3 regions of the Klebsiella sp. KE9456 genome follow, and region 3 is predicted to be linked to each of the others. Evidence: riboswitches for the same ligand, from Rfam matches in the RefSeq annotation. Region 3 holds a riboswitch; each other region holds the start of a gene.
What was found. Region 3 has a riboswitch for cobalamin ahead of btuB (TonB-dependent vitamin B12 receptor BtuB). Riboswitches for the same ligand answer to the same signal wherever they lie in the genome.
Positions count from the first base shown of each region.

Region 1: another riboswitch for cobalamin. It lies ahead of ABK821_RS15500 (ABC transporter substrate-binding protein); the one in region 3 lies ahead of btuB (TonB-dependent vitamin B12 receptor BtuB).
Region 2: another riboswitch for cobalamin. It lies ahead of ABK821_RS01275 (cobyrinate a,c-diamide synthase); the one in region 3 lies ahead of btuB (TonB-dependent vitamin B12 receptor BtuB).

Region 1 is NZ_JBDYQK010000014.1:68,510-72,797, reverse strand. Features, by position in the region: gene ABK821_RS15505 (alpha-L-fucosidase) at 1-137, shown strand, start outside; cobalamin riboswitch at 967-1,185, shown strand; gene ABK821_RS15500 (ABC transporter substrate-binding protein) at 1,554-2,609, shown strand; gene ABK821_RS15495 (iron ABC transporter permease) at 2,873-3,943, shown strand; gene ABK821_RS15490 (ABC transporter ATP-binding protein) at 3,940-4,288, shown strand, end outside.
Region 2 is NZ_JBDYQK010000001.1:284,100-288,387, forward strand. Features, by position in the region: gene pduF (propanediol diffusion facilitator PduF) at 1-520, shown strand, start outside; gene pocR (regulatory protein PocR) at 709-1,620, shown strand; cobalamin riboswitch at 1,919-2,221, shown strand; gene ABK821_RS01275 (cobyrinate a,c-diamide synthase) at 2,309-3,688, shown strand; gene cbiB (adenosylcobinamide-phosphate synthase CbiB) at 3,685-4,288, shown strand, end outside.
Region 3 is NZ_JBDYQK010000037.1:24,342-28,629, forward strand. Features, by position in the region: gene ABK821_RS23810 (YijD family membrane protein) at 1-41, shown strand, start outside; gene trmA (tRNA (uridine(54)-C5)-methyltransferase TrmA) at 87-1,187, opposite strand; cobalamin riboswitch at 1,305-1,487, shown strand; gene btuB (TonB-dependent vitamin B12 receptor BtuB) at 1,554-3,401, shown strand; gene murI (glutamate racemase) at 3,346-4,197, shown strand.

The DNA of each region.
Region 1 (4,288 bases), on a different contig from region 3:
CCTGTGAGTTACTGTGCCGTGGGCAGCCGATCCCAGTGCCGTTCGAGATCCTGGGGGAGCAGCTTATTCTGCATCCTCTGCCCTGGGATTTTGAGCTTGGGCTGGAATATGCCTACACGTTCAGGCTGAGCTATTAATCGACTTGCTGGCGTATATATCGCTGAGAACATTGCGGTATATACCCGGCATACTTCCCGTTATATCCGCGTTGGCCACGGCGATCCGCTTCACCCCTGAGCCCTTCGCGGCCAGCGCAAAATCAGGTTGAATGCGATTAAGCGTTCTGTTCAGCAATGTTAAAGAGACGAGGCATATAAGTGCCGTCGGGGGGATCCGGGATGGGCGGTGAAAATGCATAAGCAATGGGACGTTCCGGATAGCGGTATTTCCCGTCTGAGTTGTTATTATCTCTTTCCCCTATTCTTGTCTACTCTGAGCCTGGCGCATTATGATTCCCGTTACGCTGCGCGAGATGACGCGTATCGATATTCCTGTGGTTCAGGTATTTCTTGTTAAGGACCTGGAATTTGTTCTTCAGCGTGGGCAGGGTAATACAGCCCGCCGCTCAGGACATCTTTAATCCCGAATGTGTTTCTCAGCGCAGACCTGTCGGTTAAAGGGCAATTTTCTCCTGAGACGTTTGTCGTTCTTTGAACCCCGCCTTTAAGTTAAGCGGCTCAGTATTTCTAAATTGATCATAATCATATAATTCTCATTTATCTTTTTATTGTGATTCTCATATACCAGAGCGGTCTATTTTAACTTATTGTAAGTTATATATAAAATGATGTTTGTATGACGTTTTTATTTATTTATCATACGGTTGACCTTATTAACAATTGTCGCTAGAGTCGCTGTCGACAGCACTTCATTACATTTTTATAGCCTAAATTATTCGCGCGGCAGGGTAAGAGGATTGCGCCCAGGGAACTGACTCATGTCAGTGACTGAGGTGAGTGAATATCCGGGACACCTGCTGCCTGAAGTATGATGGATTATGTTTTGAATTGGAATATGGTGCGAATGATTCAGTTCAATGCCATAACTGCCCCCGCAACTGTAGGCGGATAGCGAATATCCTTGTGCGGTTAATTAACCGCTGGTCACTGTAAAGTATGCTTTATGGGAAGGCTGATATTCTGATTGCCGCGAGTCAGGAGACCTGCTGTCAGGTTGTACGCCATTGAGTGGACGGGATGGTCCATGGGATGAATTATTTGACATAAACTGTGATGAATTTATGTATACGATATTTGGCGAAATAAAGCTTATTCCCCTAAATAATTCGAGTTGCATGACAAACGGTTAACCGTTTTGAACGGCGCTTGCGTTGGCCCCGTAGAGGTGAAGCCGCAGGCGTGAATCACGCGGCAAGTGAGCGCAGTCAACATACAGGCAACTTGAACTATAACGGGTATATTTGCATCTTTTACATAATATCATTCAAAAGCGTTCACGACTCAATGTCATCTATTTTCATGTCTCCTCCCGCTATATGGAATGAAATAACCATGACCAGAGGTTAACCTTCTGGCATCGACGGGACGATGATAATGCACGCTAATTCTACCTCTTTTACTTCGAAAAAAACGCTTCTGGCAATGACGGGCGCCGCGGTTCTGTTTCTGAATGCCGGTTTCGCCAGCGCGGCAAAAACCGAATATCCTCTGACGATTAAAAACTGCGGTCGCGAGCTTACCTTCAATCAGGCGCCAACGCGCGTGGCAACGGTCGGTCAGAACAGCACTGAAATTCTTTATTCACTGGGTCTGGCCGACCGCGTGGTCGGAACCTCGCTCTGGTTTGGCCCGGTACCGGATGCGTATAAAGCGGCAAATGAGAAAATTGCCGTTATTGCACAAAACATTCCCAGTTTTGAAGGGATCATTGCGAAAAAGCCGGATCTGGTTGCCAGCCAGTTTGAGTGGCAAATCGGCCCTGCGGGGACGGTGGCGTCTTACGAGCAGTTTAGTGAACTGAAAGTGCCTGTTTATACCGCGCCAGCCGACTGCGCAAAAGATAACGAAGATGGCGGCGACGGTGTACGTAAGAGCATGTTTGATATCGCAATGGTGTACCAGGAAATCGCCGATCTGGCGAAAATCTTCGACGTTCAGGATAAAGGCGATGCGCTGATTGCCAGCCTTAAGGCGCGGGAAGCGGCAGCCAAAAATAAAATTTCCGCAATGGATAAAAACGTTTCCGTCGTTTTCTGGTTCTCCAGTGCCGACCTGCAGCTCGATCCTTACGTTGCCGGGAAGTTTGGTCCGGCCGCATGGATCGCGAAAACGCTGGGCGTGAAAAACGTGATTGATTCCGCTGAAGAGTGGCCCACGGTAGGCTGGGAAACTATCGCTAAAGCCAATCCTTCCGTCATTGTGCTCGGTGAAATGAGCCGTCGCCGCTTCCCCGCTGATGACTGGAAAGTCAAAATGGAATATCTGAAATCTGACCCCGTCACCAGCCTGCTTCCCGCGGTGAAGGAAAACCATCTGCCGGTCATTGATGTACAAACCATGAACGCCGGGATTAGAACCATTGATGGGGTGGAAAAACTGGCTGACGCCCTGGTTGAGTACGGCTTAGCGCATCCGCAGGCCGCTCATTAAGCGACGTTTTACCCCTGGTCTTGCCTTACTGCCCGGTTAACGGCGCAAATTGTCGCAGCCAGTCTGGATACGGACAGAGCGGAACATCCGGCACGTACAGGCAGTACGCGCCGATGATTCCCGACGCTCCCCCTGCGGGTCGTCCTGGAGGGCACTGCATTTGGCGTTATCGCTGTCGAAGACCAAACGGGCAAATAACATCGCCTGATGGGCCAGGCAGGCCCCGGGTCATCGCGTATTTCAGGTAATCAGGAATGCAGATAATGATCAGTGATTCTCGCAGGACGCGCCGTGCTATCGGTCAACTTGCGGTGAGAGTCGGTGGACACACCCTTTGGGTCAGCGTGCTCATGTGCTGCGTCCTGCTGGCAGGGATTTCTATTGGCGAAACCTTTATTCCCTGGGGGCACGTACTCAGCACGCTGGCAAATCGTCTGTTTGATGCCCGCTATCCTGTCGATGCGCTGGATGCGGGAATTATCTGGAACTACCGCCTGACGCGCGCGCTGGTCTCTGCCAGTTGTGGCGCCTGCCTGGCCATATCCGGGGTTGTGCTTCAGTCGTTGCTGCGCAATGCGCTTGCCGAACCTTATCTGCTGGGTATTTCCGCGGGCGCCTCTACTGGCGCGGTGCTGATTGCGCTCACCGGGCTTGGCGCCGGGATCGTCAGCATGTCCCTGGGGGCTTTCATTGGCGCACTGACCGCATTTCTGTTCGTTGCGCTGCTGGCGATGGCCGCTGGTGGCAGACAGGGCGGTGGCGTCACAACCAAAATTATTCTGGCCGGGATCGCCAGTTCGCAGCTTTTCAATGCGATGACTTCACTGATTATCACCCGCTCGGCAAACGCCGAGCAGGCCCGCGGCATCATGTTCTGGTTACTGGGTAATCTCAGCGGCGTGCGCTGGCCTGATGTCGTCCTGGCGGTGCCCACTGCGCTGATCGGCATTGTGCTGTGCTTTTTTTATGCTCGTCATCTTGATGCCTTCTCTTTTGGCGCGGAATCCGCCGCATCGCTGGGAATTCCGGTAAAACGTACCCGCGCGGTGCTGATCGCCGCCGTCACCGGCATGACGGCAATTATGGTCTCTATTGTCGGCGCGATTGGCTTTGTTGGCCTGGTGATCCCTCATGCCGCCCGTCTGCTGGTTGGCAATCAGCACCATCGGCTGCTGCCGGTCAGCGCGCTGACCGGCGCCATTTTCCTTGTCATCGCCGACGTTATTTCCCGCACCTTATTGCCAGGCCAGGTGCTACCAATAGGCGTGATCACCGCGCTGGTTGGTGCGCCAGCGTTTTCACTCATCCTGATAAGAGGAGGCCGGGCCAAATGACGCTGAACGCGGTAATCCCTTTTGAGACCTCTGCTGATGCGGTTATCGAAGCGCGCAATCTGCGCTGGCAGGTGAAAGGCAAGATGATTGTTGATGATGTCTCGCTCAGCGTCACGCCAGGCGAGTTTGTCGGTATCATCGGCCCCAACGGTTCGGGTAAAACGTCCCTCATTTCACTGCTGGCAGGGTTGCTGAAGCCCACTTCCGGCCAGATTGCTCTGCAGCAAAAGGCACTGCAACAGTACTCGCGTCGTCATCTGGCGCAGAAGGTGGCATTGGTTGAGCAACAGGCGGAGACCAGTGAACGTCTTACCGCGTTGCAGGCCGTTTCGCTGGGGAGAACGC
Region 2 (4,288 bases), on a different contig from region 3:
CGCCTTTGGCGGCGCGGTGCTGGCCTATATGCTTTACAGCACGGTGTTTACTGAGTTTGAAGCGACGCACCATATTGTACGCGGTAGCGTAGAAAGTCTACAACTGGCGAGCATTTTCAGCACGTACCCTGCGGCGTCGCTGAGCGTCTGGCATGCCGCGCTGGTTGAAGTGGTGATCACTTCTATGTTGATGGGGATGATAATGGCGCTGACCGACGACGGTAACGGCGTGCCGAAAGGGCCTCTGGCCCCCTTGCTGATCGGCATTCTGGTGGCGGTTATTGGTGCTGCCACCGGGCCGCTGACGGGATTTGCAATGAATCCTGCGCGCGATTTTGGACCGAAACTGTTTACATGGATGGCTGGTTGGGGTGATATCGCGATGACCGGTGGAAGGGATATTCCCTACTCTATTGTGCCGATTATTGCGCCATTAATCGGCGCCTGTCTGGGCGCGGCTATCTATCGTTATCTGATTGGCAATAATTTACCGTGTAATACCTGCAAATTAGAGGAGTAATGTATCCGTTGAAATAGCCGAAAATTTTCATGAACCGGTATCACGAACTGGCCAAAAACGTCTCCCACGGATGGGGGACTTTTGCTATCGTATTATTCTTTTATCGTTGCCGGTAAATGATGATGAAAGGGAAAAAATATTAAAGAAATGTTTTGTTTATAACAAAAAATTAACTGAGAGGTTTTATCATGATTTCTGCGAGTACATTGAACTCAGAACTCATTAATAAAATCGCACAGGATTTTGCCCAGGCCACGAGTCTGGCGGTTGTGGTGGTCAATATTCACGGTGATGAAATCTCTGAATTATTTAATTTTACTCCTTTCTGCCAGCTCATGCGTCAGCACCCTCAGCTCAGCGCTCGCTGTCGGATGAGCGACCGTTGCGGCGGCCTTGAGGCCTCAAAAACCGATCAGCTCTGTATCTACCGTTGTCACGCCGGGCTAACGGATTTTTCCATCCCTCTGGTGATCGCCGGGCATCTTGTGGGGTTTGTTCTGTGCGGGCAGGTTCGTTTAAGTAACGATGTTGAACTGGTCGATATTCTGAACGTGGACAACCGCTGGAAGGCCGAGCCGGAACTGGTTAAAGCATTCCGCGACGTACCGGAGATGGACTACTCAAGGGTGATTGCTTCCGCTGATTTACTGAAGCTGATTGTAGAAAACTGCCTTAAAAAACAACTTAATTTCGTGGTGATTAAAGATAATCCGCAGCAGCCTGAACCCGCGCGCGCCGGCCGGGTCGCCAGCCCTCACGACAGTAAAATGAAGAAGGCGCTGCGCTATATTGATGCTCATCTTTCAGATGAGCTGCGTCTTGAGGACGTGGCCGCTCACGTGTATCTCAGCCCCTACTACTTCAGTAAGCTGTTCAAAAAATATCAGGGGATTGGCTTTAATGCCTGGGTTAACCATCAGCGGATGGTGAGCGCCAAAGAGCTGCTGTGTCACAGCGACTGGAGTATCGCCAGCATTGCGCGGAATTTAGGTTTTTCGCAAACCAGCTATTTTTGCAAAGTTTTTCGTCAGGCCTATCAGGTGACCCCGCAGGCTTATCGCCAGCAAATTAATGCCAGATCACAAACTGAGCCATTTTAAATGGCAATATTTTGTTATTGCCGATTTTTGCTATCTCTCTGTATCTGGCTCATTATAAAATGAAAAAATCTCATTCAGAGCAATAAATTGTCATAGCGCAACAAAATAATAATGAGCGCGCGATAAGCTGCACCAGTTTTTATTTATTTGATCAGATAGAGTGTTGTCAGAGGAATTTTTTTTCGCACCATCGGTAGAGCAATCAAACTGCCGATGCAATTAAACGCGGCGGGAGCCATTCTGCTTCCGCAAGATGTTCCGGCAATGATTCGCGCGATGTTCAATCCGCCTCGAATCATGACGGATTAAACTGACAGGCGCCAGGGAAGGGGGTGGAAATCCCCCGCAGCCCCCGCTGCTGTGATGCTGACGAACCCATATATACGCTGATTCGCTCTCGTTGTAGGGAAAACGGTTAACCGTTTTGCACAGTGTTTGCCCGGTTTCATAACGGCGTGCCTCATCAATGAGGCCTGCCATGCAGAAGCCAAAGCGCATACAACGTGAAGTGTGGCAGGTATAAACCACTGATCGCGAGATTGGGAAGGATGGGAGAGGACGACGCTAAGCCAGAAGACCTGCCTGTCGGTGATAACCAACAACTTCGGTGGGAAGTGGGTTGCTCAGATGCGTACGGTCGAAAGACCGGGGATGCACGCAGCCCTACCACTTTGTACAGGATCGGGGTATGGCGGCCAGGCAACACGCATTTATTCTCGCAGGAACCAGCAGCGGATGTGGGAAAACTACGATCACGCTCGGTTTGCTCAGCCTGTTAAAGCAGCGTGGAATGCGGGTTCTGCCCTGTAAAGTCGGCCCGGATTATCTTGATACCGGCTGGCATACCGCCGTCAGCGGTATCCCTTCCCGCAATCTCGACAGCTTTATGCTCCCGGAACCGGTTCTCAACGCGTTGTTTTGTGAACAGATGCGGCAGGCGGATATTGCGGTAATCGAAGGCGTGATGGGGCTTTATGACGGCTTCGGCAGCGACCCGAACGACTGCAGTAGCGCTGCGATGGCTAAGCAGCTTGGATGCCCGGTGATTTTACTGGTCGATGGCAAAGCGGTTTCCACCTCCGTCGCTGCCACGGTGATGGGGTTTCAGCATTTTGATCCCACTCTTAATATTGCTGGCGTTATTGTCAATCGCGTCAATAGCGAAACCCATTATCAATTGCTGAAAAGCGCCATCGAGCGCTATTGCGCGCTGCCCGTTCTCGGCTATGTGCCGCGGGTGGAGGGCGTCGAACTGCCCGAACGGCATCTGGGGCTGGTCACTGCCCGCGAATCTCTGATTAATCAGCAGGCGTGGCGCGATTTTGCCGGGACGCTGGGGCGAACCCTGGACATTGAACGGCTTCTCGATCTCAGCCAGCTCTCCGCTCTACCCACCGGCGAGTGGCCGGAACTGCCGTCGCCTGAAGCCGGAACGGGCTTGACTCTGGCGCTGGCTGAGGATGAAGCCTTCAACTTTTATTACCCGGATAACCTCACGCTGCTTGAACGCTGTGGCGTCAATATTGTGCGCTTTAGTCCGCTGCACGATAGCCAGCTTCCGTCGTGCCAGATGATTTGGCTCGGCGGTGGATACCCTGAAATTCATGCCGCCGCGCTGGCGGCGAATAGACCAATGCTGGAGCAACTGCGGGCGGCGCATCGGCGCGGCGTCGCTATCTATGCTGAATGCGGCGGTCTGATGTATCTCGGCAGCACCCTTGAAGACGCCAGCGGGGAAATGTATTCAATGGTTAATCTCATTCCCGGCCATAGCAAGATGGGCAAGCGGCTTACCCGCTTTGGCTACTGCGAGGCCCGGGCAATGTGGCAAACGCTGCTGGCGGCACCCGGCGAAATCCTGCGCGGGCATGAGTTCCACTATTCGGATTTTATCCCGGAAACGCCGGCGGCGCTGGCCTGCCGCAAGGTTCGCGATGGCATGACGCTCCGGCAGTGGACAGGCGGCTGGCAGGTTGGAAACACGTTCGCCAGCTATTTGCACCTGCATTTTGCCCAGCGTCCCACCATGCTCAACCACTGGCTGGCTACCGCAAGGAGCGTTCTATGACGTTGCTGGCCTGGTGCGTTGCCTGGATCCTCGATTTTATTATCGGCGATCCGCAGAATTGGCCGCATCCGGTGCGCTGGACGGGCAACCTTATCGCCATCGTTCAGCGCGCCGTGCGCCGTTGCTGCCGTAGCGATTTTGCCTTACGTATTGGCGGCGGAGTGATGTGTCTGGTGGTGGTCGGGCTGACATGGGGTGTTTCCTGGGGGGGATTGACGCTGGCGCAGATGATCCATCCGTGGTTTGGCTGGGCGGTTGAGGTGTGGATGATTTTTACCGTGCTGGCCGGACGCTGCCTGGCGCAGTCGGCGAGGGAGGTCGAGCGCCCGTTGCGCGCGGGCGATTTGGCCGCAAGCCGTATCAAGCTTTCATGGATTGTCGGGCGCGACACCTCGCAGCTCCAGCCGCCGCAAATTAATCGCGCGGTGGTGGAGACGGTGGCGGAAAATACCGTCGACGGTATTATCGCGCCGCTTTTCTTCCTGTTGCTGGGCGGCGCGCCGCTGGCGATGGCCTATAAAGCGATCAATACCCTTGACTCAATGGTTGGTTATAAGCATGAAAAATACCGCGCCATCGGCATGGTCAGCGCCCGCCTCG
Region 3 (4,288 bases):
GCTATAAAGTGCGTAACCGCAAGAGTACGGCAACTGAATAATCTCTCGCCCGGCAACACTGCGGTTGCCGGGTTTTCTCCGGATCTTTATTTTTTCGTTAGCAGTACACCGCATTCCATATGGTGGGTATAGGGGAACTGGTCGAATAGCGCCAGGCGGGTGACCTCGTGCGTTTTACTTAGCGTTTCCAGATTCTGGCACAGGGTCTCCGGGTTACAGGAGATATACAGAATACGCGAGTATGCCTGCACCATCTTTTCCGTTTCGCTATCCAGACCGCTGCGCGGCGGATCGACGAAAATCGTCTCACACTGGTAGCTTTTGAGGTCGATCCCCTGCAAGCGGTTAAACTCCCGCACGCCGTTCATCGCCTGAGTAAACTCTTCCGCTGACATACGGATAATTTGTACATTATCAATATGGTTGGCGGCAATGTTGTATTGCGCCGCCGCCACGGACGGTTTAGCGATTTCCGTTGCCAGCACGCGGTCGAAATTTCGCGCCAGCGCCAGCGAAAAGTTGCCGTTACCGCAGTACAGCTCAAGCAAATCGCCGGTTGCGTCTTTTGTCGCGTCGATCGCCCATTCCAGCATCTGAATGTTCATCGCCGCGTTCGGCTGAGTGAAGCTATTCTCCACCTGGCGATAGACCATTTCACGCCCGCCAACCGGTAAACGCTCATCGATATAGTCCTGATCCAGCTCGATTTTAGTCTTAGTTGCACGGCCAACCAGATGCACGTTCAGATTTTGTGCCCGCAGTGCATCGCGAAAGCGTTCCGCCTGCTGACGCCACTCATCGTCGAGTTTTTTATGATACAGCAGTGATATCACGGCCTGGTTGCTCAGCGTGGTCAGGTAATCGACCTGAAACAGTTTATGACGCAGTACCGGGTTATTGCGCACGCCCTCAATTACGGCGGTCATTAACTGATTGATCAGTTCACTGGCGGCCGGGAAAGTATTCACCCTGATGCGGGATTTTGTCTGCTGGTCAAATATAATGTGATACAGGTCATCGCCATCGTGCCACAGGCGGAATTCCGCGCGCATGCGATAATGGTTGACCGGCGAACGAAACACTTCCGCAACCGGTGCGGCAAAAGGCGCCATCATTTTCTGCAAGCGGACGACTTTTTCTGCCAGCTGCGCTTCATATTGTTCGGTAGGAAGGTGTTCGGGGGTCATGATGCATCCTGAATAAAATAAGTACGCGGGGATTGTAGGGAAAGTGCCGGGGATGTCCAGCCATTGATGATATAAGGGAATATAACCGTAGAAGTCTGGACTTCTATATGTTTCTAATTATAGCATCGTGTTACCGGTCCTGTGAGTTAATAGGGAATCCAGTGTAAATCTGGAGCTGACGCGCAGCGGTAAGGAAAGGTGGGATGAGCGCATTGTGCAGACACTGCGATTTTTTTGCGGGAAGTCCTCATCCATTAAACACCCCGAGCCCGAAGACCTGCCGGAACACGTCGCATTTGGCTTCTATCATCGCGTGCTATTGATAGTCGTCGGCGGCATCCTTCGTTTATTACGGATGCTTTTAAAATGATTAAAAAAGCTTCGCTGATGACGGCGCTCTCCGTCACGGCTTTTTCTGGCTGGGCGCAAGACAGCAATTCAGATACGTTAGTGGTGACAGCAAATCGTGTGGCTCAACCTATCGAGACCGTGCTGGCGCCGGTGAGCGTGGTGACGCGGCAGGATATCGATCGCTGGCAGTCAACCTCTCTCACCGATGTGATGCGCCGCCTACCGGGCGTGGACATCGCGCAAAACGGCGGCATGGGGCAGCAGAGCTCTCTTTTCGTACGCGGCACCAACTCCAGCCATGTCTTAATCTTGGTGGATGGCGTACGTCTGAATCAGGCGGGCGTCAGCGGCTCTTCCGACTTAAGCCAGTTCCCTATCGCTCTGGTACAGCGTATTGAATACGTACGCGGCCCGCGCTCGGCGGTCTACGGCTCAGACGCGATTGGCGGTGTGGTGAACATTATTACCACTCGCGACCAGGACGGCACCACGCTCAATGCTGGCGTTGGCTCAAATGGCTATCAGAACTATGGCGGCAGCACGCAGCAGACTTTCGGCGGTAATACTCGCGTCACCCTGGCGGGCGACTATACCTATACCAAAGGCTTTGATGTGGTTGCGGAAGGCAATACCGGTGGCGTTCGCCAGCCGGATCGCGATGGCTTTATGAGCAAAACGATCTACGGCGCGCTGGAGCATAGCTTCTCCAATGAGTGGAGCGGCTTTGTGCGTGGGTACGGCTATGACAACCGGACGGCCTATGATGGCTCTCCTTACGGTGGCGTATTAGTTGACACTCGCCAGTTGTATAGCCAGACCTGGGATGCCGGCCTGCGTTTTAATCAGGATATCTTCCACTCGCAGCTGACCTCCAGCTACAGCCACAGTAAGGACTACAATTACGATCCGCGACTGGGGCGCTACGACACCTCGGCGACGCTGGATGAAGTGAAACAGTACAATGTGCAGTGGGCGAACACGGTCGATGTTGGCCACGGCAACGTTGGCGCTGGAATCGACTGGCAGAAACAAACCACTGAGCCTGGCACGAACTATGTGAACGATGGCTACGAAATCCGTAATACCGGCCTGTTTATCACTGGCTTGCAAAAGTTAGGCGATTTCACCCTGGAAGGGGCGGCGCGTAGCGATGATAACTCGCAGTTTGGCCAGCACGGTACCTGGCAGAGCAGCGCCGCGTGGGAGTTTATCGACGGCTACCGCTTTATCGCCTCTTATGGCACCGCCTACAAAGCGCCGAATCTCGGCCAGCTGTACGGCTTCTACGGTAATCAGAATCTCGACCCGGAAGAGAGCAAGCAGTGGGAAGGGGCCTTTGAAGGCCTGACGTCTGGCGTGACATGGCGCCTGTCCGGGTATCGTAATGACATCGATAATCTGATCGACTACGACTCGCAGCTGATGAAATATTACAACGTCGGCAAGGCGCGTATTAAAGGTATTGAAGCGACGGCATCGTTTGATACTGGGCCGCTGGCGCACAGCATCAGCTATGACTATGTCGATGCGCGTGATGCGAAAACCAACGAGCTGCTGGTGCGCCGGGCAAAACAACAGGTGAAATACCAGTTGGACTGGCAGGTTTATGATTTCGACTGGGGTGTGACCTATCACTATCTTGGCACCCGTTATGACAACACTTACGACCCGGTAACCTATGCGCCTGAGAGCGTTAAGTTGGGCGGTGTAAGTTTGTGGGATCTCGCAGTTTCGTATCCAGTCACCTCACATCTCACAGTTCGTGGTAAAATAGCCAACCTGTTCGATAAAGATTACGAGACAGTATATGGCTACCAAACTGCAGGACGAGAATACACCTTGTCTGGCAGCTACACCTTCTGATCCACGTCCCACCGTGCTGGTGTTTGATTCCGGCGTCGGTGGGCTGTCGGTTTACAATGAGATTCGGCAGCTTTTGCCGAATCTGCACTATATCTATACTTTCGACAATGTCGCTTTCCCCTACGGTGAAAAGAGCGAAGCGTTTATTGTTGAACGCGTTCTGGACGTCGTTACCGCCGTTCAGCAGCGCTATCCTCTGGCGCTGGCGGTTATTGCCTGTAACACCGCAAGTACCGTTTCACTTCCTGCACTGCGCGAAAAGTTCGCCTTCCCGGTTGTCGGCGTCGTTCCGGCGATAAAGCCAGCCGCTCGCTTAACGGCGAATGGTATTGTTGGACTGCTGGCGACGCGTGGGACGGTAAAGCGCCCTTATACGCGCGAACTTATCGCTCGTTTTGCAAATGAATGTCGTATAGAAATGCTGGGTTCTGCAGAGCTGGTGGAACTGGCGGAAGCGAAGCTGCATGGCGAAGAGGTGCCGCTCGACGAGTTGCGCCGGATTCTGCGTCCGTGGCTGCGAATGCAGGAATCACCCGATACAGTAGTATTAGGTTGTACGCACTTCCCGTTGCTCACAGAAGAGTTGCAGCAGGTGATGCCGGAAGGAACACGCCTGATTGATTCTGGCGCAGCGATTGCGCGTCGAACAGTCTGGTTGCTGGAACATGAAGCGCCTGATGCAAAATCCGGCGATGCGAATATTGCATACTGTATGGCGTTGACGGCAGAGACTGAAAAGCTTTTGCCCGTTTTGCAGCGTTATGGCTTCGCATCACTGGAAAAATTGCCGCTTTAAGCGCGTTTTGCACAAAAAAGAGACGCTTGAAATAATTTTTGAAAACAGGGCTTGTCAACGTCTCAGAACTCCCTATAATGCGCCTCCACTG